DNA from 3 places in the Exiguobacterium sp. N4-1P genome. Region 1 is predicted to be linked to each of the others. Evidence: predicted binding sites of a transcription regulator. Region 1 holds the regulator's gene; each other region holds the start of a gene.
The links. Region 1 encodes Rex, which represses fermentation and respiration genes when NADH is low (regulators of the CRP and FNR family bind a similar motif). Its sites were predicted from a motif close to TTGTGAAATATTTCACAA; they were not measured.

Region 1 (7,701 bases):
GTTCGGTGCCGCCGACACGACGATACGTGAGGTCTGGAACGCTTTGACGTTCGGTCCCTTGAACGATAAAGCAAAAATCATTCAGGAAATCCGGTTACCGCGCGAAGTCGCTGCGATGCTGGTCGGGGCTGCACTCGGTGTCTCCGGTGCGATCATGCAGGCGATGACACGTAATCCCCTTGCCGATCCCGGACTGCTTGGGCTGACGGCAGGCGCGAACGCGGCCCTTGCTCTTGCGCTCGTCTTCATTCCCGGTATCAATTACTATGGCATCATGCTCGCGTGTTTCCTTGGAGCAGCAGCCGGTGCCTTACTTGTCTTCGGGATCGGTGCCTCAAAACGTGGCGGGTTTTCACCACTTCGAATCGTCCTCGCCGGGGCCGCGATTTCTGCTTTTTTATACGCAATCGCAGAAGGGATCGGCATTTACTTCAAAATCGCTCAAGACGTCTCGCAATGGACATCCGGCGGGCTGATTGGAACGACCTGGGGGCAACTGCAAATCATCACCCCCGTCATCCTGATCGGCATCGCGATTGCGATGATCTACTCACGTCAATTAACGATTTTAAGCTTATCAGAAGAAGTCGCACTCGGGCTCGGGCAAAACATCACCCGGATTAAAGGTGTACTCTACGTCGTCGTCATCCTGCTCGCCGGGGCCGCCGTTGCTTTAGTCGGTAACATGGCATTCATCGGCTTGATGATTCCGCACATCGTCCGCGCAATCGTCGGCACCGATTACCGCTTCATCCTCCCGATGACCGCCGTCTTCGGTGCGACGTTCATGTTACTCGCGGACACGATTGGCCGGACACTGTATGCTCCATACGAAACACCGGTCGTTGCGATCGTCTCGATGCTCGGGCTGCCGTTCTTCTTACTCATCGTCCGCAAAGGAGGTCGTGCGTTCTCATGATCGAAACATCGCTCCGCCGCCGTCAGCGGTTGATCTTTATCGTCTTTAGTCTGTTATTGCTCGGAACGATCATCATCAGTATCGGGCTTGGGCCCGCCTCCCTCTCGTACGACCGGCTTCTGCCGACACTGTTCGGTCAAGGCTCGTTCAAAGAAGAGTTTGTTTTGTTCTCACTCCGCCTGCCGCGGATTTTAATCACGGTACTCGCCGGCATGGCACTCGCCTTATCCGGTGCGATTCTTCAGGGCATCACCCGCAACGAACTCGCAGATCCCGGCATCATCGGTATCAATACAGGTGCTGGTGTCGCCATCGCCGCCTTCTTCCTTTACTTCCCGGTCGATGTCGGTGCGTTCATCTATGGGTTACCGGTTGCTGCCTTCATCGGGGCATTGATCACAGCGATTGCCATTTATGCCTTATCGTATGATCGTGTCCGTGGCCTGCAACCGATCCGTCTGATTTTGACCGGAGTCGGATTCTCGATGGCGTTATCCGGCATCATGGTCGTCCTGATTTCATCCGCGCGCCGTGAGAAGGTCGACTTCATCGCCAAATGGCTCGCCGGGAACATCTGGGGAACGGACTGGACATTCGTCTACGCGTTGTTGCCTTGGCTGCTTATTCTCGTACCGTTTACGTTTTATAAGGCAAACAAACTCAATCTGCTGGCGCTGAATGAACCGGTTGCGATCGGCGTCGGCGTCGCGATTGAAAAGGAGCGCATCCAACTGTTACTCGCCGCTGTCGCACTCGCTGCATCCGCCGTTTCTGTAACAGGCGGGATCGCCTTCATCGGTTTGATGGCGCCCCATATCGCGCGCGCCCTCGTCGGTCCAAGGCATCAACTGTTCTTACCGATCGCCGTTTTGATTGGCGGATGGTTACTCGTCCTCGCCGATACGATTGGTCGGAACGTCGCTGACCCGCAAGGCATCCCGGCAGGAATCGTCGTTGCGATCATCGGTGCTCCTTACTTCATTTATTTGCTGTCAAAAAAATAACCTCTACATGATGCGGTCACAACTAAAAACGCAAGAAGTAGGCGAATCCGGAATCCGCCGCCTTCTTGCGTTTTTTTGTTGCTCTAAGATGACCAGTCAATATTTGATTCGTTTTTCTTCCCGTTCCGCCCGGATCAATTCCTGTTCTGATAAGTGTGTCGGATCGAGTCGTTTAATCCGTTTATCGACAATTCGGTCCAATGACAGCACCGTTAGGAAAAAGACAAGGAACGGTCCGATGTATTCGGGACGCGCTACGTAGGGCGTGATGATTTGCCCCAGGACGACGACCAGTACTTCGATGATACTGATCAATATATACGGTAGTCCGAGATGATCCCAGGCCTCAAGCCCGTCAAACCGCTTCTTGAAATAGCGGTACTTCAGGAATCGGACGATCCATTGATAGGACAACAAAGGGACTAACAAAAAATACTGAAACGATGATTCTGTCAGATGCCAATCGTCTGTTAAAAAGAGAAATACAAACAATACCAGTCCAAACAAGACCGTTTGAATGTAACGTGCCTGTTTTGAAAATCGGATATAATCCATTTTCCGCTCGCGTTGCATGCTCTCCATCGTCTGCCTCCTCGTTACATCCCGATTCCTTCGCCCGTCGGATGACGGTGTTCGATTCCTTTTCGGTTCGGTGTCTCAAGCAAATCCATTTTATCGAGCTTCGCTACCGTCCGGTCCGTCCACTTTTGAAATTGCAGCATCCCTGAAATCCACAACATTAGCGGAAACAGATAGCCCCATTGTCCAAGGTGTGGGGCGACAACTGCGGCACCCGCAATAAAGACCGCTTCGAGTAAAGTGATCCCACCGAACAGCAGACCAAGTGGTCGCGCCTGTACCTTCGACCGAACTAACAGAACAGATTGGATCACTCGCTGCATGCCATTATAGGCGAGTAACGGCGTAAGAATCAAAAATCCAATTGCTGAATCCGTCAGGTGCCCGCTTCCGGAGAAGAACAGCACCGCAAAAAATACGCCCGCAATTACATACGTCCGGATTTGCCGGCTGATTTTTGTCCATTTTTGATACGTGCTTAAAGTGTTTCTCATCCGCTCACTCCTCTTGTGTGTTTCGCTTACTTACGGTAACGCTCAATCTCACGCATCGTGACGAATGCCGGATCCAGTTGTTTCGCTTGTTTGTTCAATCGGGACACAATCAAGTAGGCGACGATGATCGACACAAGAAAGACCGTAAAAGAAATACCGGCGTATTGTGGAAAAACAGTCCCCACATAAAGTGTAAGGATCGGGATGAACGAACCGATCATCGATACACGTGCCACTTTCAAGACAGTCTTTTTATAGACGTCCTTCGCGAGGCGTTGCTTTAAAATCCGCAGACGAATGATTTCTCTAAGTGCGTTAGCCAAACAGAATACCGTAATCGCAAATAAGGAGAACAGCCCTGTTTCCCGAAAACCCGGGATGAACCAACCAGCAAGCGCAAGCAGCAGAACCGGAACCGGCACCAGATGCTGAATCCTTTTTAATGGCGGTCCCAGTAATTTCAACCGTGTATTTTTTTCAATCAATGTACTCACCTTGTCACTCCTCCACTTCTTTAACATTCGCATGAATTTCTTTATCACTGACGAAGTCGGGATCGCCTGACCGGGCAATCTTTTTAAACAACCAATCCGTAACGTAATAGACCGGTGCGAGGATGATCAGCATCCAAAGGGCAATTTTCCAGATCGACATCTCTTTCGTCTCAAGTATCACGGTGTACAGCGAACCGTACAAGACGAATTGAATCCCGAGCCACAGCAACGATTGGTTCATCACTTGGTCGCTTGAGAGATAGCGCGCCAGGATTTTTCGTTTTTCGAGTCGAAACGGGAGATCAAACACGAGAAAGACAAGCGGTAACAGACTCAAGTACATGGTCGTGCTGAAGATTTCCGTAAACGTTCCTGCTGTCGCCATCAAGGCAGCGATGACCCAACTCTTATTCTGCAATTGATTTTTTTCGATATAAGCAACCGTCAACGCCTGTAATCGTTCCTCTCGGAGCGTTTGTTCCATCCTGAAATGCCCTCCCTCGTTTCAACTGTCTATACTGTCATATACTTACAGTTTACCAGTTATGTTTCAAAAAAAAAGAAACTTCCTTAAAAAAGGAGTTTCTAGGCTGAAACTTGAATGATGAGATAGATGACGCTATACGCAACAATTGCTAACGGAATCAGTGCCACACCAATCAACCAACCGTTCTTATCACGGATTCCGAGATACAGAACAAGACAGCCGACGATGAAGGCAATTAACGTCGTAAATGGATTCATAATGCTTCCCCCTCTTGATTACCTATTAAGAAATTTCCCATTCCCTCAAAAGGATAAACACAGAAAACGACTTCAATCGGTTCATCAACATTATCCAGGCTGTAAGCTTCTGTTTTGCCGCCACCACTATAACAAAAAACACCACTCGGCAAATGCCAAGTGATGTACATATGGAGACTATCGGGCTCGAACCGACGACCTTTTGGCTGCCAGCCAAACGCTCTCCCAGCTGAGCTAAGCCCCCTCATATTCTTGTAATCAGTATAAACCATATCGATTCACTTTTTCAATATAAAAAGAGCGCTTCCAAACAAAAACCTCTCCGTCGCCGAAACGACCGAGAGGAGACTGTTACTTATTCAACTCACGCATCAAATCCGCTTGCCGTTCAAGCTCCGCCTGTTGCTCAAGAATCAGTACTTTTTTGTACGTCCGGGCTGAAATCATGATGCTGATTTCATAGAGGACGAACAACGGTACCGAAATCATCAGATGTGACGTCACATCCGGTGGTGAGATTAAAGCCGCGATGACAAACAGCGCAAAGTACGCATATTTTCGATTTTTCCGCATGAACAATGGCGTCACGAGTCCAAGACGAGTCAAGAACATCGTCACGACCGGCAGTTGGAACAAGATACCGAACGGAATCGTCAGCCGGATTAAGAAACTGAAATAGTTTTCGACCCCGATGACTTGCTCGATGCCGAGCTCTTGCCCAAGTTCCGTCGATACTTTGAGTAGAAACGGAAGTAACCAAAAATAAGAGAACGCGATCCCGGACAAAAATAAGAAAAACGTGACCGGAATATACGTCAAGGTCGCTTTCTGTTCCTGTTCGAATAAACCGGGTCGGATGAACGCCCATAGCTGGTACATCCAAAATGGTGAAGCCAGGACGACCGCGATGATGAACGCTAAATTCAAGTACAACATCAGGGGATCGGCCACATTAAAGGCATTCAATCCGATGCCGAGCTCTTTCAGGTCCGACTGCAGAAATCGCACGAGCGGTCGGACGAGCGGAAAGGCCGCGGCGAACAAGACGACGACGATGATGAGTGACCAGACGATCCGCTTGCGCAACTCGTCTAGATGCGATGTCACACTCTGTTCTTGATCAATCGCCATAATTTAATCACTTCTCTTTCGATTCATCCTTTTTGTCTTTATCATCGTCCATGATGCCGTTTGTCGCACTCTTGAACTCTTTTAACGTCTGACCGGCAGCACGACCGAGCTCCGGTAACTTTTTCGGTCCGAAGATGATCAAGGCGACGGCACCGATTAAGGCGATACTTCCTGGTCCAATACCGAGTGTAAACGGGATTAAGTTTTCCATTATGATTTCACTCCTTCAGCTGATTGCGAATAATGCTTCATGAAATAAACTAGTGACTGCAACTCGATCGACAAATCGATGTGATGGACCCGAACATGGGCCGGTACGTTCAACCGCGCCGGTGTAAAGTTCAGGATTCCGGTCACACCATACTCAACTAACTCATCCGCTACTGACTGTGCGAACTGGGATGGGACCGTCAAGATGGCGACATCAACCTTGTTCGCTTCGATTTGCTCTTTCATGTCAGAGACATGATAGATAGGAACGTCTTGCGTCGTTGTTCCGACCTTGTTTTCGTCCGCATCAAACGCAACGACTATCCGAGTACTATTATTCTTTAAAAAGTTATAATTTGCAAACGCCGTTCCGAGATGTCCGACCCCGACAAGTGCCACATTCGTGACTTCATCCTGATTCAGTGTCTTTCGGAAAAACGTCAATAGATGTTGTACGTTGTAACCGTATCCTTTTTTCCCTAACGCCCCAAAGTAGGAAAAATCGCGGCGGATCGTCGCTGAATCGACTTTGACCGCTTCACTGAGCTCTGCTGAAGAGACGCGCAGCTTGCCTGAGTTATAAAGACTCTGAATGAAACGATAATATAACGGCAGTCGTTTCGCCGTCGCTTGTGGTATTTTTGTGTCTGGCCCATTCATACTGCAGTTCCCCCTTCGGCCACGTTCTGACGTGGCACCCAAATCAATGCAAAGAATTCTATTCTCTTTGATTGTAAACCACTTCACATAGACTAACAAATAATATATTCCACGGGACTCCTGCGTTTTTTTCATGATAGACTAAAGGGTGGAAGGATGGATGTTTTTATGATTCTCTTACAAGTGAACCAACTATCAAAATCATTCGGTGTTGAGCCGATTTTAGACAATATTAAACTCGAAGTACAGGAGCGAGACCGGATTGCGCTCGTCGGACGAAATGGTGCCGGAAAATCGACACTTTTAAAAATCATCGCCGGAGAGCTCAGTCATGACTCTGGTGAGATCATGAAGAGTAAGGAAGTGAAAATCGGTTACCTCGCCCAGGACAGTGGTCTTGAGTCGAATGAAACGATCTGGAATGAAATGTTGACCGTGTTCGAGCACCTGCAAGAGCAGGAACGTTCGCTCCGTCGGATGGAGATTGAGATGGGAATGGACCATATCTTGAATGATGCTGTTGCTTATGACCGTCTGTTGAAAACATACGATCAGGCACAACATGACTTCTCGGACGCCGGCGGTTACCAGTTCGAAGCCAACATCCGCTCCGTCCTGCACGGGATGCGTTTTTATCCGGACGATTATTCACGCCGGATCCAGACGCTATCCGGTGGACAACGGACGCGACTCGCACTGGCGAAGATGTTACTTCAGGCACCTGAGCTGTTGATTCTTGACGAGCCGACGAACCACCTCGACATCGATACACTCTCTTGGCTCGAAAGTTACCTGGCTGGTTACCGTGGAGCGGTCTTGATCGTCTCCCACGATCGTTACTTCCTCGACCAGGTCGTCAACGTCGTTTATGAACTGTCACGCAACGTCTGCCGGAAGTTTACCGGCAACTACACGAAGTACTTGGAACAAAAGGCAGCACTGTATGAACAAGAGATGAAGCAGTTCGAACAGCAACAGGAAGACATCGCGAAGATGCAAGACTTCATCCAGCGTAACATCGCACGGGCGACGACGACGAAACGCGCACAAAGCGTCCGCAAACGTCTTGAAAAAGTCGACCGGATTGATCGTCCGGATGGGGATGAACGCAGCACCGTCCTGTCGTTCCCGATTGAAAAACAAAGTGGGAACGATGTGTTACAAGTCACGCAACTCGCGGTCGGCTATGAAGAAGCCGTCTCAAAAGGCATCACGTTCCGCTTACAACGCGGCGAATCCCTCGCCCTCGTTGGTCCGAACGGAATCGGAAAATCGACGTTACTGAAAGTCCTTGTCAACCGGATTAAACCGTTATTCGGTGAACATCGTTTCGGGACCGGCGTTTCTGTCGGCTACTACGATCAGGAGCAGGCCGAGCTCAACGACCGCAACCGGGTCATCGATGAAATTTGGAACGAGTGGCCGTTGATGCGGGAACAACAAGTCCGGTCCGTCCTCGGTCAATT
Region 2 (7,701 bases), 900 kb from region 1:
TCCGAGTCCGGGAATACCTTAGCCGCCCAAGCATCTGAAGGTGCAGCAACGACACACCAGCTTACATTGTCGCTCATGACGAATTTACGCCAATTGGCTAGTGCAACTCCTGCTGCTTTATTCGCGCGCGCGATACGACTCGACTCGACTCCGTTTAAAAGATCTGGATCTTCACTGACGACAGATAAGAAGGCTGTCTTTTCATCAGCTAATTGATCGAACCGTGCTTTTAACCACTCTGGAAATGCGTCAAACGAATCTTCCGGTGCATCGAAATAACGGATTTTCGTCATTTCATCATCTGACCATTGCACGTAAACGTTCGATGCGCCTACTTCGTAAGCAACACGTGTAATTTCACGAACAAGTGGTGCATTTTCGATGCCAGCACGAATTTCTAGTTGCTGACCGGATTGCAAATTGATTCCTGTACGTACAGCGAGTGCTGCATACTTTTTGAGTTGTTCTTGAGTCGGCATTATGTAATCCCCTTTCGTCTCTTACTCTTATTTTCACGAAAGAGTTGCAATTTTGCAAGAAATAAGGTGAAACTAGGTGTAGAGAAGGAGTGTTGAACATGGAATTCGTACCAGGAGATTTTAAATCCGCTTACACATATTTCCACCGTCAGGCATTGGCGTTAGTCGGAGATCACAAAGCACAGGAAGATTTATTGATTCGAGGAGAAGTTGGCTTAGCACATTTAACAAAAGATATCGCTTCAGAAGAAGGGTCTGATATCGAACGTGAAGCAGAACTCGTGCTGTATTTCCAACTTAAACAGTTACTTGAGATGTTACGTGCCCTTTATCAAAAACGTTTTTCGATGAAGGAAGAACAAGAACAATTATTATTGACGGCTGTGCTCTATTTTACTTCCCCAGTTGATGCACTACCTGACGAAAATGTTCTCGGTCTGTTCGATGATGCTCAAATCGTCGAATCGATCTATGAAGAACTCGCAGCAGATGTCGATCGCTTCCAACATCTCGAATAAAGAAAAAGGTAAGGGAGGCGGGAAAACCCGTCGCTACCTTACCTTTTCTTTATGCTTTTTTTTTCGTCGCGATGTTGATTGTCGCAGCTTGTTGTTTTGATTGATCCACTTCTAGCTTTTCTTTATTCAACCACGTGTAAACCATTCCCATGAAGAGTGCTCCACCGATGATGTTACCGAAGAGAGCAGGAATTAAGTTATGGATTGCTCCGGCAAATGAAATCGCCTCTGGGTGAGGTACGACAAGCGCGATTGAGAACAATGCCATATTGGCAATGACATGGTCAAAACCTGATGCGAAGAAGACAGCAACTAAAACCATCATCATCATGATTTGTGCCAATTCATTTTTCATGTTTTTCGGAATGAAAATCGCTAAACAAACCATCCAGTTACAGAAGATTGCTCGCGTAAAAATTTCCCATGTCGAGTGATGGATTTTCGATTCAGAGACAGCGAACAACCAGTTGTTTGCGCCTAACTCTTGAATGATTCCAGTTTGCGAAAAGAGTAACGCGAAGGCAAGTCCTCCGAGACCATTACCAATCAAACAAATCGTCCATACTTTAAACGTATCCATTTTTGTAGTGTATCCACGCATCGTCGCCGTAGTAAAATACATCGTATTTCCTGTAAACAGTTCTGCACCGCCGTAGACAATTAAGACAAGCGCAACACCAAAAGTTAATCCACCGACGAGCGTCATCGCAGCCGATTCATTTAGATAAAGTCCGTTGATTGCTTTGAGTGTAAATATGATAGCAAAACCGATGAATACCCCAGCAAGCATGGCACGAACTAAATATTCGAGTGGACGCATTTGTAGCATTTTAGTTGATTTAACCGCTTTATTTCTTAGCCCTTCTAATGCTTCTACTTCATTCATTGTAGAAACCTCGCTTTCTTCTTGTTCAACACTTCACAATGTTTGTTCACTTATTATCATACTTCCATCTTATAAGATGTTCAACCCCTGCCTACCCCTTATTTAAGGTTTTTACGAAAGAATGACATGTAAACGATACCATTGTGTCAAGTTTGTGAAAAAAGCTTTTTCTTGCTAGATACAACTACTTTACGGGTATATTTTGAGTTGTGAACGGAAGTATTCTAGAAAGGATTTTCGTCTTGATTCAACTAATACATAGTCGTCAATAACTACACGATTAAAGCGGTTAGTGGACGTCGAAGCTCGCTCAATATCGCGTGGTGTATACCCTTCAAAATCATTACGCGTGATTTTAATTTGAAGGATTGATACAGGATCCGTATATTGAATTTCAACTGTCATTACATTAGGAATCGCTAAAAAAAGAGCCAGCGTATGGTGCATGACGAGTTGCGAAAATCGACTTTTGATAAAAGAGGGTGTAGACGGATCAATCCATTCATGATTTGTCCCGACCCATTCTTTTCTGGATTTACCCGTCACTTCATAACGTAAGGAGACGGTAGTCCCTTCAATCTTTACTTGTTTAAGTGCGTCTGAAAATGGAAATCGTTCAATAAATCCTGTCATTGCATTTGTATTTGTAACCGATGTTCCGACATATCTGGTGACCAGTGCTCCATCACGCCACTTATTGTCAGGGGATTCCCTCGAGTAATGCAACATAAAAACGGAACCTGCGCTTAATCCAATGAGCGCACAGCATAAAAATAAAAGGATTTTTTTCAATTCACTCAATTCCTTTCGACCCGCGTCACATTTTTTTTACGATATTTTTCAGTTGAGGGGTTGAATTTAATGCTATATAGGCGTACTCTTGCAGGCAGATACTTTACAAAGGAGGAGCATGAGGATTTCTCATCAATCACAATGAAGACTAAACAAACGAGCAAGAAAAAACGAACAGAAAAAATCAGTTTCCTTTTAATCGGTACACTTCTTTACTCCCTTTATATCAGCCTTTTATTATCTCCAAATGACATTGGATCTGGCGGCATCATGGGAATCACACTTATTTTCCAAGAGTTGTTCAATACGCCTATCGGACTGACCCAACTTGTCTTGAATATCCCGCTTTTCTTACTTGGTTTTCGCTTCTTAAGAAAACGATTCATGCTACTTTCAGGAATTATCGTCCTTATTTCTTCATTTTTAATTGATTGGATTCCAACACAAGTGGTTCCTGAGTCATTAAACGATCCTCTCGTCGCCTCCATTTTTGCAGGGTTAGTTTCCGGACTCGCAATGGCATTAATCTTCTTTGGCGGCGCTTCGACAGGTGGACTCGACATCCTCGGAAAGTTCTTTTATGCCCGCTTTCATAACTGGCCGCTCCCGCGTATTTTTTTAATGCAGGATTTAGTGATCTATATCTTAGTTTGGCTAGTCTTCGACTTAAAACATGTTATGTATGCATTAATTATGAGCTTCGTTCGCGCCAAGGCGTTGCAAACGGTCTATAGTTTTTACTCTGCTTCTAAACAATGTATTATCATTTGTGAAAAAGCAGATGAAATCAACGACGTCATCACAAAAGAACTTGGTCGTGGTGTCACGATTCTCGATGCGCGCGGTGGCTATTCCAACCGGACAAAGAAGATGGTTTATGTCGTCGTACAGAATAATGAAATCGTTCGTCTTCAGGAAATTGTTTCTTCTGTCGAACCTAATGCCTTCGTCACCTTCTCTGAGATTCATACCGTCTTCGGAAATTACAAAGAACATTCCTACTCTTTTTAAATGAACCGCACACGATGAAACGACACCCCCTGTCATGAGGTGGGTTGTTTTTTGTAAACGAAGGCTGACCCATCATATACGTCTACGTTTGGTATCGCTTCAGGTTTCATCTCAAAATATAAAACGATTGGATCCCCGTAACCAAAAGATGTTCCCCTAAAAAATAGATAACTCTTCACTTTTTGGGAATTAGTGGTTAAGCTAATGACATTACCAGTTAGCTTACGAAGGAATGATTGCATGAATAAACTTTGGCGCTACCGCATCTCTCTCATTCTTTTAGTCAGTTTGTTCGCTTCGATTCCTCTCATCTATGCCTTGACAGGTTATCGTACCATTTCAAAAATGACAGAAGAGATGCACGCCCATAACATCCCGATGATTAAACAGGTCGACCAACTCGTCGAATACAATCGGGATCGGGCAAATGCCGTTCGCGGCCTATTGCTCTATGAAGACGACCGCTACATTGAACAATACTACTTCTGCACGACCAAAATTCATGATTTACGCCGTGTGCTCAATGCTTCGAACGAAACACCTGTACCGATTAAAGATTTATTGGTCCGTAACAATGCATGGGAAAAAGAAATCGAAACCGTTTTCAGCCTTTATGAAACAAACGGTTCACAGGCAGCTACCGCTTTAGCGAAACAATCGACGCAGACCACGCAGACCATTCTTGAAGATCTTGCTCAAGTTAAAGATCAATTGTATACCGAATTAGATCAAGAACTCGAAAATACGGCGCTCGTGACAGCATCCTATAAACGGATGTGCTTTAGTCTATCCATTTTAGCCTTTCTACTCATCAGTGTGACCATCACGTTCTTCCATCGAATCAAATAATCTGTTGTTTCATACGATTAGCTTCGTGAAAAAGCTAAAAAACGCACCGCAGTTCTTTATCGGACTGCGGTGCGTTTTTTATATTTTTCTCAAGAAGAAGCCTTTCCTTCATTCACATGCTCCATTGCCAAATGAACTAACGACGAGACATGATGGTCATCAAGTGAATAATAGACAACTTTTCCTTCTTTACGATATTTGACGAGACCTTGTTTCAATAACGTTCTTAAGTGATGCGAAGCCGTCGCAATCGAACAATCAACTGATGCCGATACGTCACAAACACAAAGTTCTCGCTCGACCGTCAATGCATAAGCGATTCGTAGACGCGTTGCGTCCGATAACACTTTAAACAATTTCCCAATCTCAAGCGTCGGGATTTTCTCAACGGCATGACCAATTTCAGTAGCACGTTTTTTATCGATCGCAATCGTCTCACAGCGTGGTGCCTCCACTGTCTTCACCTCTCCTCCAAACTATTGCACCATCCTAAAACAACAAATGCAAGTAAGATGACTACGATGATTCGCGAGGTGAAGATTCATTTCCGATGTTTTTTTTGGATTGTACGAAAAACTGCCCATCCCCCTAATCGATTCCCGATATCCCAAACGATTCGATTAGTATCGACAGCCCGTACACCGATATCGATGATACTTGTATTTCGCAATCGCTCCTTATATCGATTCGATAGGAAGCGTGGTAACGGTACTTGTAACATCACTCGATAAAATAAATCGAGGTGTGTATGGCCCCAGATTTCCGTAGCGATGGATGCCGTTTTAATCAACAGCGGCCGTTTATATCGTTGTTGGTGTTTGTTTTTTAACAAAACCGCCAATTCAAATGCATAACGATTCGGATAGGGAAACAATTTCCAACCTAAATGATACTTTCCACGGTTGTCGATTCGAATGATTTGTGGTTCGATTCGATACCGAATCCAGCCTCCCCGAAAGCGAATGACTTGCCATTTCACGTACATCACCTCTTCAGTGATTATACCCGGTCTGATACTATTTGACGCGCAGTCTGAACCGCCTCTTTGAACTCTCGTGCCGCACGTTCAATATCTGGTGCTGCGAATAAGGCAGAGACGACGGCATATCCTTCAAGCATCTCGAATAAGTCGGGCACCACATGATGTGTGATTCCACCAATCCCGACGAGAGGAAGGGAAACAGCCCGGCGAATCGCCCGGAGTGTTTCGTTTGTCATCTGACTCGCATCGTCTTTTGTCGCCGTTGGATAGAGCGACCCTACGCCAAGATAAGTTGCCCCGTCTTGCTCTGCTTCGATTGCCTGTTCAACGGTGGAAACAGAAACCCCAATCGTGGCTTCCGGTAACAGCTTACGTGCTTCCTTCAAAGGGATGTCCTCTTGCCCGATATGCAGACCTGCACCGACGATTTGTGCGATATCAATCCGGTCATTGATGATGAGTGGGACGCCGTAACGAGACATCATTTTCTTCAAGTCACTCGCTTGTTCGAGAAATTCTTTCCCTTGCGCCTGCTTTTCACGAAGCTGGACCATCGTCGCGCCACCTTTTATTGCTGCTTCGACCGCATCAATCAAGGCAACGTCCGGGTGAAAGCGCCGATCTGTTACCGCATAAACCGTGTAATCATTCTCCACTGGTCAATACCCCTTTCAAACTTTCTTCTGTAGTCAAGCTGATTGCGTTGAACAACCCCATCCGGAAATCACCAAGTCCCGCTGCTTCATCTGCGACTTCACCCGCTTTTCCCATTAAATACGTCCCATAGGTCGCTGCTTCGAATGCATCATACCCTGCTCCAAGTAGGGTTCCGATGAGCGATGCCGTCATGCAACCTGTCCCTGTAATGTGTCCGAGTCGTGGCGTTCCTACGGTTAGTTTTACTTGTCGCTTGCCGTCTGTAATGAAATCAACCGGTCCCGTTACGACGAGAGTCGTCCCGAGCCGTCCAGCAAACTCATGGACGACTTGAAAATCTAATGTCTCTCCGGAAGCGACATCGACTCCTTTTGAACGTCCGACTTGACCGATGAGCGTCTTGATTTCAGAGACGTTCCCCTTAATGACCGTAAAATGAATTGCTTCGAGTAACTCTTTCGTGAATTGTGTCCGAAGTGTCGTCGCCCCCATTCCGACTGGATCTAAAATAATCGGTTTCTTCAATCGGTTAGCCGTTTGACCTGCCAACAATTGCGACGCTCGTGAAGCTGCGTTCAATGTCCCGATATTGATAACGACAGCATCTGCATGTCCAACCATTTCCTCGACTTCTAGGATATCTTCCGCCATGACAGGTGAACCCCCGAGCGCAAGGGTCATATTGGCACACTCATTAATCGTGACCGCATTCGTTAAATGATGAATTAATGGTTTTTTATCATGAATGGTTGTAAGCATCCGTTTCCCTCCAAATGTCATAAAAGTGATGTGTCGGTCCGATTCCGTTCCCTAAGGCAAATCCATGCCGGATTGCTTCAGTTACGTACCGTTTAGCATAAATCACGCTATCCTTCAGGGAATCTCCCAGCGCAAGACGTGCCGCAATCGCGGAAGACAATGTACATCCAGTACCATGTGTATGCTGGCGTTTTAATCGTGCCTCCTGAAACAGATGATGCCTCCCTTCCGTGTATAAAATATCCGAGGCATCCGTACTTTCAAGATGACCGCCTTTTAACAGGATAGCGATGTCTCGTTTTTGTGCGAATTCCGTCGTCGCCAGCTTCATTTCATCAATTGTCGAAATCGCTTGCCCTAACATGCGTTCCATTTCCGGAATATTCGGGGTCGTCAAGGTTGCAAGCGGCATCAAATGCTCCATTAATGCTTGTTCAGCATATTTCCTTAACAGCGCATGCCCCCCTTTTGCGACCATCACGGGGTCTAAGACGACTGGTCCCTGATAATGTTTCAAACATTTGGCAATGACTTGAATCGTTTTTTCATTCGAGACCATCCCAATTTTAACGGCATCTACACGAATATCGCTAAAAATCGAGTTCAACTGGGCTTCGACAAGCGTTGGTGATACATCTTCAACTGCTTGTACGCCTAACGTATTTTGCGCTGTGATAGCAGTAATTACACTCATACCGTAAACCCCAAGAGCAGAAAAAGTTTTTAAGTCGGCTTGAATTCCAGCTCCACCACTAGAGTCTGATCCAG
Region 3 (7,701 bases), on a different contig from region 1:
GTAGTCCCTTGATAGGCTTCTCTAAACAACCCTCTTTTTTGCAGTTCAGGAACGATCAGGTCTACAAAATCCTCTAAGCTTGATGGGAGTGACGGCGGCATCAGATTAAATCCGTCTGCGATACCCATTTCAAACCACAGCTCCATCTGATCGACGATTTCTTCCGGTGTACCTATCAGTGTCAGGTGTCCCCCACCAGCTGCCAGATAACCTAACAGTTCTCTTAGTGTAGGCTTTGTATCATCGATGATTTCAAGAATCGTTTTATAGCGTCCGACCGGTCCTGAAAACGCATCGACAGGCGGTAAGGACGGCACCGCTTTGTCAAGATCCCAATCAGAACAGTCCTGTTGCAAAAAGAAACTCAGTTGCTTCAAGGCATTCGCGACCGGTAATTTTTCATCCAGTTCGGCTTTCTTCGCCAGCGCCTCTTCCCGTGTTCGACCGACGTATGTAACCAATCCTGGAAAGATTTTAATCTGCCGCTCCGGTGACTCACTTTCTTTGATTTGTGTCTGTAGACTTTCCCGGAATGCTTTCGCTTGCTTTACATTCCACGACACCGAATAGACGGCATCCGCGTGCTTCGATGCAAGTGCAATCCCTTGGGCAGATGCACCCGCCTGCATTGCCACCGGCTTCCCTTGAGGACTACGCGGTGTAGACGAAGGACCTTTTACGTTGAAGTAGGTCCCGCTATGATGGAATGGTTGAATCTTTTCAGGATCAATCAACCGGTTGTCCGTCCGGCTCGAAAGGAAATCAGCTCGATCCCAGGATAAAAATAATTTTTCCATTACAGATGCAAATTCATCCGCCTTTTGATACCGTTCGTCCCTTGCAGGGAGCCTATCCATACTATGGTTTAACGCTTCCCAGTCCGTCATCGACGTCACCAGGTTCCAGCCGACACGCCCGTTCGTCACGTGATCAAGGCTTAACAGTTGTCTCGCCGCTGTATACGGATTTGAAAACGTACTCGATATCGTTGAAACTAACCCGATATGATGGGTTACTTGAGAAATAGCGGTTAAATTGATTACAGGATCGAGCCAAAAGGCAGGTAGTTCAGTTGCGTTTGCAGCAGGAAAAGATTGATTGTCAGCAAAAAATACAGCATCCAGGCAACCCGCTTCCGCTAGTTGAGCCAATCGCTGATAATAACCGCTCTCCCCGATTTCTTCAATCGCAGAATCCGGCATTAACCATGCCGCTTGATGATGGCCACAGCCGTACAATAAAACACCGACGTTTAACTGCTTTGTTTTCGTCATCTCTAGTTCCCTGACTCCTTTCTCCTGAACGCTGACATCAGTTCATCGTCAATCCGCCATCTACGGTTAGATTTTGACCGGTAATGCCAGAGGCGGCTTCTGACGCTAAAAAGGCGACCAATTGCGCCACCTCTTCCGGCGTCGTCACTCTTTTTAACGGAGTTGATTGAGCAATTAAATCGAATACTTCAGCGGTCGTCACAGCGCTGGCATCTGTCACTTTTAACAAGCCGCCGGAGACGACATTCACGTTTATGCCGTACTGTCCTAGCTCTGATGCAAGATTACGCGTAAAGCCGATCAACCCTGCTTTTGCCGTTGTATATTCGTGATAGGGAACTACCGGGTTTTGATACAGATTCGTGCCGATGCTGATGATGGTGCCGCTATTTCGTTCAATGAACTGCGGCAGGACACTTTGCACGACGTGGAACGCTGCTTTCAACGTGCCATCCAACTGTTTTTGATAATCTTCCCATTCCAAATCGATGAATGATTTTTGAGCGCGCGGATCGAACTTAAAATCGACTAAGGCATTATTGATCACGACATCGATTTGTCCGTAATGAGCTGTCGCTGACTGCATCAATGTCTCGACGTCTTCTCGCTTCGTGACATCCGCATACAGGGCAATGGCATGTTCTGCACCGAGCTCATTTACGAGTTCCTCTGCCGCATCCTTGCTCTTATAATAATTAATCACAACTTTAAACCCATTGTTCACCAATACTCTTGCAATCGTCGCGCCAAGTCCCCGACTGCTTCCCGTCACTACTACCGTTCTGTTCACTGTCTTCCACTCCTTCATCGTCTTTTGCAACTTAAATAGCGAAGTCGTAAACAAAAAAAGCGCAACTCTCCAAAAGGAAAGTTGCGCACGTCTAAATAATCACATAGCAAAAAACCGACAGACTGGTCTTCGCTGGTTTATTAGAGTCTACACTTCCCTACGCTAGTACGAACTAGTTCAGGTTCAAAGGGTTTGAGTATCTACTCATCTCAGTTTAGCAACACCCCTAGTGATTCTATTCAAGTTACCTTCACTTTAGCGGTCTTAGAAATATCTGTCAATAATGACAAGACAGTTTTATCGGTGTCTCTTCTGATTACAAACGAAAGCCTTGCCTCCGTCGACCGGAAGCAAGGCTCTTTTGAATTGCCATGATTTTTTTCTCTGTTATACGCCTTCGTACGCAAGCTCCATGATGTTCCGAAGTTCCGTCACGAGCGGCATTTTTGGATTCGCTGTCGTACATTGATCTTCGAATGCATCGACGGCCATCTTGTCGAGTTTTGCTTCAAAGTCGGCTTTTTTGATGCCTTGGGCTTTGAATGACATTTTGATGTTCAACTGTTGTCCGAGTTCTGTGATCGCTTGGATTAGTGACTCGACACCTTGTTCCGTCGTCGCTGCCGGTAGTCCGAGATAACGCGCGATTTCTGCGTACCGTTCATCAGCGATGAATGATTCATATTTCGGGAACGAAGCGAGTTTCGTCGGTTTCGCTGCATTGTAGCGGATGACGTGTGGCATCAGAATCGCATTCGTGCGACCGTGTGGCGTGTGGAACTCCCCACCGATTTTGTGCGCGATCGAATGGTTAATCCCGAGGAAGGCATTGGCAAACGCCATTCCGGCCATCGTTGACGCATTGTGAACTTTTTCGCGTGCTTCGGCATCGTCACCATTCGCATAAGCGCGTGGCAAGTAGTCGAAGATCATCTTGATCGCTTTTAGCGCCAGTCCGTCCGTATAGTCGTTCGCGAGGACGGAGACGAAGGCTTCTGTCGCATGTGTCAAGACGTCCATTCCGGTGTCCGCCGTGATTGATGCCGGGACCGTCATGACGAATTCCGGATCGATGATTGCGACATCTGGTGTTAATGCATAGTCAGCAATCGGATACTTGACGTTTTTCTCTTTGTCCGTGATGACGGTAAACGGTGTGACTTCAGATCCTGTTCCGGACGTCGTCGGAATCGCGACGAACTTCGCTTTGTTACCGAGCGCCGGGAATTTATAGGCCCGTTTCCGGATATCGAGGAACTTTTGACGTAAGTTCGAGAACGTTTCGTTCGGTTGCTCGTAGAAGAGCCACATGCCTTTCGCTGCATCCATCGCTGATCCGCCACCGAGGGCGATGATCAAGTCCGGTTTGAAGTCGCGCATCGCTTGCGCTCCTGTCTGAACCGTTGCAACCGATGGATCCGGTTCGACTTGGTCGAAGATCCGGTAGCTGACGCCTGCCGGTAAGTTGCGGATGACTTTATCCGCGTAGCCGAACTCGACCATCGCTTGATCGGTGACGATCAACGCACGTGAGACATCTTGAATCGATTTCAAGTATTGGACTGAATTTTTTTCAAAGAAAATCTTTTCCGGTACTTTGAACCACTGCATGTTCACGCGTCGTCTCGCCACCTTCTTGACATTGAGTAGATGTTTCGCCGTTACGTTTTCAGAGACGGAGTTTTTCCCGTAAGAGCCGCAACCGAGTGTCAGTGATGGTGTCAATTCGTTATACAGATCACCAATCCCACCGTGTGCTGACGGGCTGTTGACGAGAATCCGGCAGGCTTTCATCCGCATTCCGAATGTCGTCATCAAGTCGTCATTCGTCGTGTGGATGACTGCCGTATGACCGAGGCCACCGATTTCAAGCATCCGTTCGGCGACATGGAACGCATCTTCCGTTGACTGGACGCTATACGCACCAAGGACAGGGCTTAGTTTTTCGTGTGAGAGTGGTTCTTCTGAGCCGACTTTTTCAAGTTCTGCGACGAGCATGACGGTGTTGCTCGGAACGTCGATGCCCGCTTTTGCTGCGATCCAGGTTGCCGGTTTCCCGACGATGTCGGCATTGACGGCACATGTATCGGTTTTGATGACGAGCGCTTCGAGACGTTTTTTCTCATCTGCTGTACAGAAGTAGCAACCGAGTGCTTCCATCTCCGCCCGAACTTCCGCGTAGATTTCCTGATCGACGATGACTGCTTGCTCCGATGCACAAATCATGCCGTTATCAAACGTTTTGGAGAGGACAAGGTCACTGACGGCACGTTTGATTTTTGCTGTTTTTTCGATGTAGCACGGGACGTTCCCCGGTCCGACACCGAGTGCCGGCTTACCTGTTGAATAGGCTGATTTGACCATGCCGGCTCCGCCGGTCGCAAGGACCATCGCGATATCCGTGTGGTTCATCAAGACTTTTGTTGCTTCGAGTGACGGTTGTTCGACCCACTGGATACAGTCACGCGGTGCGCCGGCTTTGACAGCCGCGTCACGTAACGTTTTCGCTGCTTCGAGTGAGCAGTTTTGCGCTGACGGGTGGAAGGCGAACACAATCGGGTTTCGTGTTTTAATCGCGATCAACGCTTTGAACATCGTCGTTGATGTCGGATTCGTCACAGGTGTGACGCCACAGACGACACCGACCGGTTCTGCGATATAGGTGATGCCGTTTTGAACATCTTCTTCTAAGACGCCGACCGTTTTTTCTTCACGGAGACTGTTATAGATATATTCCGTCGCAAACATATTTTTAATCATTTTATCTTCAAAGACACCACGTCCTGTTTCTTCAACGGCGAGTCGTGCCAGTTCAACGTGACGTTCGAGACCGGCAAGCGCCATGTCACGGACAATCGTATCGATTTTCTCTTGATCAAATGTTAATAATTCTTGTAATGCAGTTTGACCTTTTGCAACGATTTTATTGATCGTTTGTTCGACAGGTGATACGTCTTGTTTGATTTTTTCTTTGACAGCCATGTTAGGTTTCCTCCCTATTTTGGAACGAATCTGAGTCTGCATTTCCCTACTAAATGTTAGGAATGCCAAGCTGATATTCAATAGTTTGTGCTTTCCTTCACAAATCAATCATACCGCCTTTTTGATGATTTGTGCATGACCATCCTGTGAACTATTTCACATCATTGAAAACGTTCTCATTCTCAAAAGGTGTTGTCGGACAAGGCATCCTTTTTGAATCCCTTGCCTGTGACTTTTCTCACAGCACCTATTTTCTTTGCTTGTCTGACGGACAAAACATCGTGTAATCTATTAAAAGATACATATTTATTTGTTTTGAAGGAGGAAGTTTCATGACAATCGTCAATCAAATGCTTGCGTTCAACGAACAATTCGTCGAAGAAAAACAATACGAACAATTCATCTCGGATAAATTCCCAGATAAAAAGGTCGTAATCTTAACATGTATGGATGCCCGCTTGACGGAACTCCTCCCGCACGCGCTCGGTCTGAAAAACGGCGATGCAAAAATCATTAAAAATGCCGGGGCCGTTCTGTCACACCCATTCGGTTCCGTCATGCGCTCGATCCTCGTCGCCTTATACGCACTCGGGGCGGAAGAAGTCATCGTCATCGGTCACCATGACTGCGGCATGAGTACGATCGACCCGGCAAACATGATTGCCGAGATGGAAGGACGCGGCATCAATCAACAAGTCCTAAAGACACTCGAAGCATCCGGCGTCGACTTGAAACAATGGTTACGCGGGTTCACGTCAGTCGAAGAAAACGTCAGTCATTCCGTCGGTCTGATTAAAAACCATCCATTATTACCACCGGGCACGAACGTCCACGGGCTCGTCATCGACCCGGGAACAGGGAAACTCGACCGCGTCGATTGCTAAACTTGTCCTTATATAGTAGAAAGAAGGTACGACCGACACCGGTCGTGCCTTTTTATGTTTTTTTCTTGACAGCAAAAAGAACGGTCTGTATGATACTTTAGTATAGTACAGTGATACCAAAAGAAAGCGTGGTTTTATAGTTATGTTCAATGCTGTTGTTTTAGCCGTTATCCTTTTATTTGTCTTAGCCATCTTCCGTGTCCACATCGTCCTCGCGATGGTCATCAGCGCTCTCGCCGGTGGTTTACTCGGCGGTCTTGGTTTAACGAAAACGATCGAAAGTTTCTCAGGCGGTCTTGGAGCCGGCGCAGAAATTGCCCTCAGTTATGCCTTGCTTGGTGCGTTCGCCGTCGCCCTGTCGAAAACAGGTTTGCCGGACGCCCTCGCACATAGCTTGATTGCTCGCTCAAAAGGAAGTGCCGATGCGACGTCGGTCAAGAAGTTAAAAGGGTTCATCATGTTCGCGATTTTATTACTCGCAATCAGTTCACAAAACGTCTTGCCGATTCACATCGCCTTCATTCCGATCATCATCCCGCCGTTACTCGGTCTGTTTAATGATTTGAAAATTGACCGGCGCCGGATGGCCATCATCATGACGTTTGGTCTCGTCACACCGTATATGTTTTTACCAATCGGTTTCGGTGATATCTATCTCAATCAGATTCTGTTACCGAACTTACAAGAAAACGGGATGGACACCGCTGGCGCATCAGTCATCAAAGCGATGGCGATTCCGGCGCTCGGGATGTTGTTCGGATTGTTACTCGGTTTATACAATTACCGGAAACCGCGTGAATATGAGATGCGGAACATCGCACCGGACGATTACGAGATTCCTGTCGTCACGAAATCCAAATTATTACTGAGTTCAATTGTCGTCATCGCGACGCTCGTCGTCCAATTGACGACGGAATCGATGATCATCGCCGCGACGACCGGCCTCCTGCTCTTCCTCGTGTTACGACTCGTCCGCTTCAGCGAAGCAGACGATGTCATCACACGCGGTATGCGGATGATGTCGTTCATCGGATTCGTCATGATTTCAGCGAATGGCTTCTCAAACGTTTTACGTGAGACAGGTGATATCGAACCACTCGTTGAAAACTCAAAATCGTTAATGGGCGATTCGCAGCTCGTCGCTGCCTTCGTCATGCTATTGATTGGATTACTTGTCACTGTCGGAATCGGTTCAAGTTTCTCGACGATTCCGGTCATCGCCGCCATCTTCGTGCCGCTTTGCATCCAGTACGGATTCAGTCTCGAGGCGACGATTGCCATCATCGGTACAGCCGGTGCACTCGGTGACGCCGGTAGTCCGGCAAGTGATTCGACACTCGGACCGACGAGCGGATTGAATGCTGACGGACAACACGATCACATGCGTGAAACGGTCATTCCGACATTTTTACACTACAACTTACCATTGCTGATTTTCGGTACGATTGCTGCCGTCATTCTTTAATGAAGAAATCATCTCGTTTTAACGACGGGGTGATTTTTTTCTTTCCATTTTGCGTGGACTTCTCTAAAATGAAGGGATGAAGTGCAATTAAAGGAGTGTGGAACGTGTTATCTAGCGTCGTCAATACCGTCTTACTATATTTAGCCGACTTAGGTTATGTCGGAATCGCGCTTGGCTTGATGATTGAAATCATCCCGAGTGAGATCGTCTTATCCTATGGTGGGTTCATGATTTCTCAAGGGACGATCGGCTGGCCACTCGCTATCGTCGCCGCCGTCATCGGTGGATTGTTCTCGCAATTGTTTT

Region 2: the regulator Rex is predicted to act here: its motif matches at 1,905-1,922, upstream of A0126_RS02720 (formate/nitrite transporter family protein).
Region 3: the regulator Rex is predicted to act here: its motif matches at 5,191-5,208, upstream of adhE (bifunctional acetaldehyde-CoA/alcohol dehydrogenase).

What each region holds. Positions count from the first base shown of each region.
Region 1 is NZ_CP022236.1:2,655,383-2,663,083, forward strand. Features, by position in the region: gene A0126_RS13515 (FecCD family ABC transporter permease) at 1-919, shown strand, start outside; gene A0126_RS13520 (FecCD family ABC transporter permease) at 916-1,923, shown strand; gene A0126_RS13525 (hypothetical protein) at 2,020-2,505, opposite strand; gene A0126_RS13530 (hypothetical protein) at 2,520-2,996, opposite strand; gene A0126_RS13535 (hypothetical protein) at 3,023-3,490, opposite strand; gene A0126_RS13540 (hypothetical protein) at 3,495-3,974, opposite strand; gene A0126_RS19430 (hypothetical protein) at 4,076-4,234, opposite strand; tRNA gene A0126_RS13545 (tRNA-Ala) at 4,406-4,478, opposite strand; gene tatC (twin-arginine translocase subunit TatC) at 4,586-5,365, opposite strand; gene A0126_RS13555 (twin-arginine translocase TatA/TatE family subunit) at 5,373-5,576, opposite strand; gene A0126_RS13560 (redox-sensing transcriptional repressor Rex) at 5,576-6,235, opposite strand; gene A0126_RS13565 (ABC-F family ATP-binding cassette domain-containing protein) at 6,404-7,701, shown strand, end outside.
Region 2 is NZ_CP022236.1:522,620-530,320, reverse strand. Features, by position in the region: gene A0126_RS02730 (aminopeptidase) at 1-479, opposite strand, end outside; gene A0126_RS02725 (DUF1232 domain-containing protein) at 578-997, shown strand; gene A0126_RS02720 (formate/nitrite transporter family protein) at 1,047-1,883, opposite strand; gene A0126_RS02715 (hypothetical protein) at 2,073-2,684, opposite strand; gene A0126_RS02710 (YitT family protein) at 2,817-3,686, shown strand; gene A0126_RS02705 (CHASE3 domain-containing protein) at 3,927-4,535, shown strand; gene A0126_RS02700 (ArsR/SmtB family transcription factor) at 4,625-4,990, opposite strand; gene A0126_RS02695 (hypothetical protein) at 5,077-5,514, opposite strand; gene thiE (thiamine phosphate synthase) at 5,535-6,173, opposite strand; gene thiM (hydroxyethylthiazole kinase) at 6,163-6,933, opposite strand; gene thiD (bifunctional hydroxymethylpyrimidine kinase/phosphomethylpyrimidine kinase) at 6,914-7,701, opposite strand, start outside.
Region 3 is NZ_CP022238.1:11,707-19,407, reverse strand. Features, by position in the region: gene A0126_RS16420 (LLM class flavin-dependent oxidoreductase) at 1-1,274, opposite strand, end outside; gene A0126_RS16415 (3-oxoacyl-ACP reductase) at 1,312-2,082, opposite strand; TPP riboswitch at 2,202-2,302, opposite strand; gene adhE (bifunctional acetaldehyde-CoA/alcohol dehydrogenase) at 2,452-5,046, opposite strand; gene A0126_RS16405 (beta-class carbonic anhydrase) at 5,379-5,930, shown strand; gene A0126_RS16400 (Na+/H+ antiporter family protein) at 6,073-7,395, shown strand; gene A0126_RS16395 (undecaprenyl phosphate transporter UptA) at 7,500-7,701, shown strand, end outside.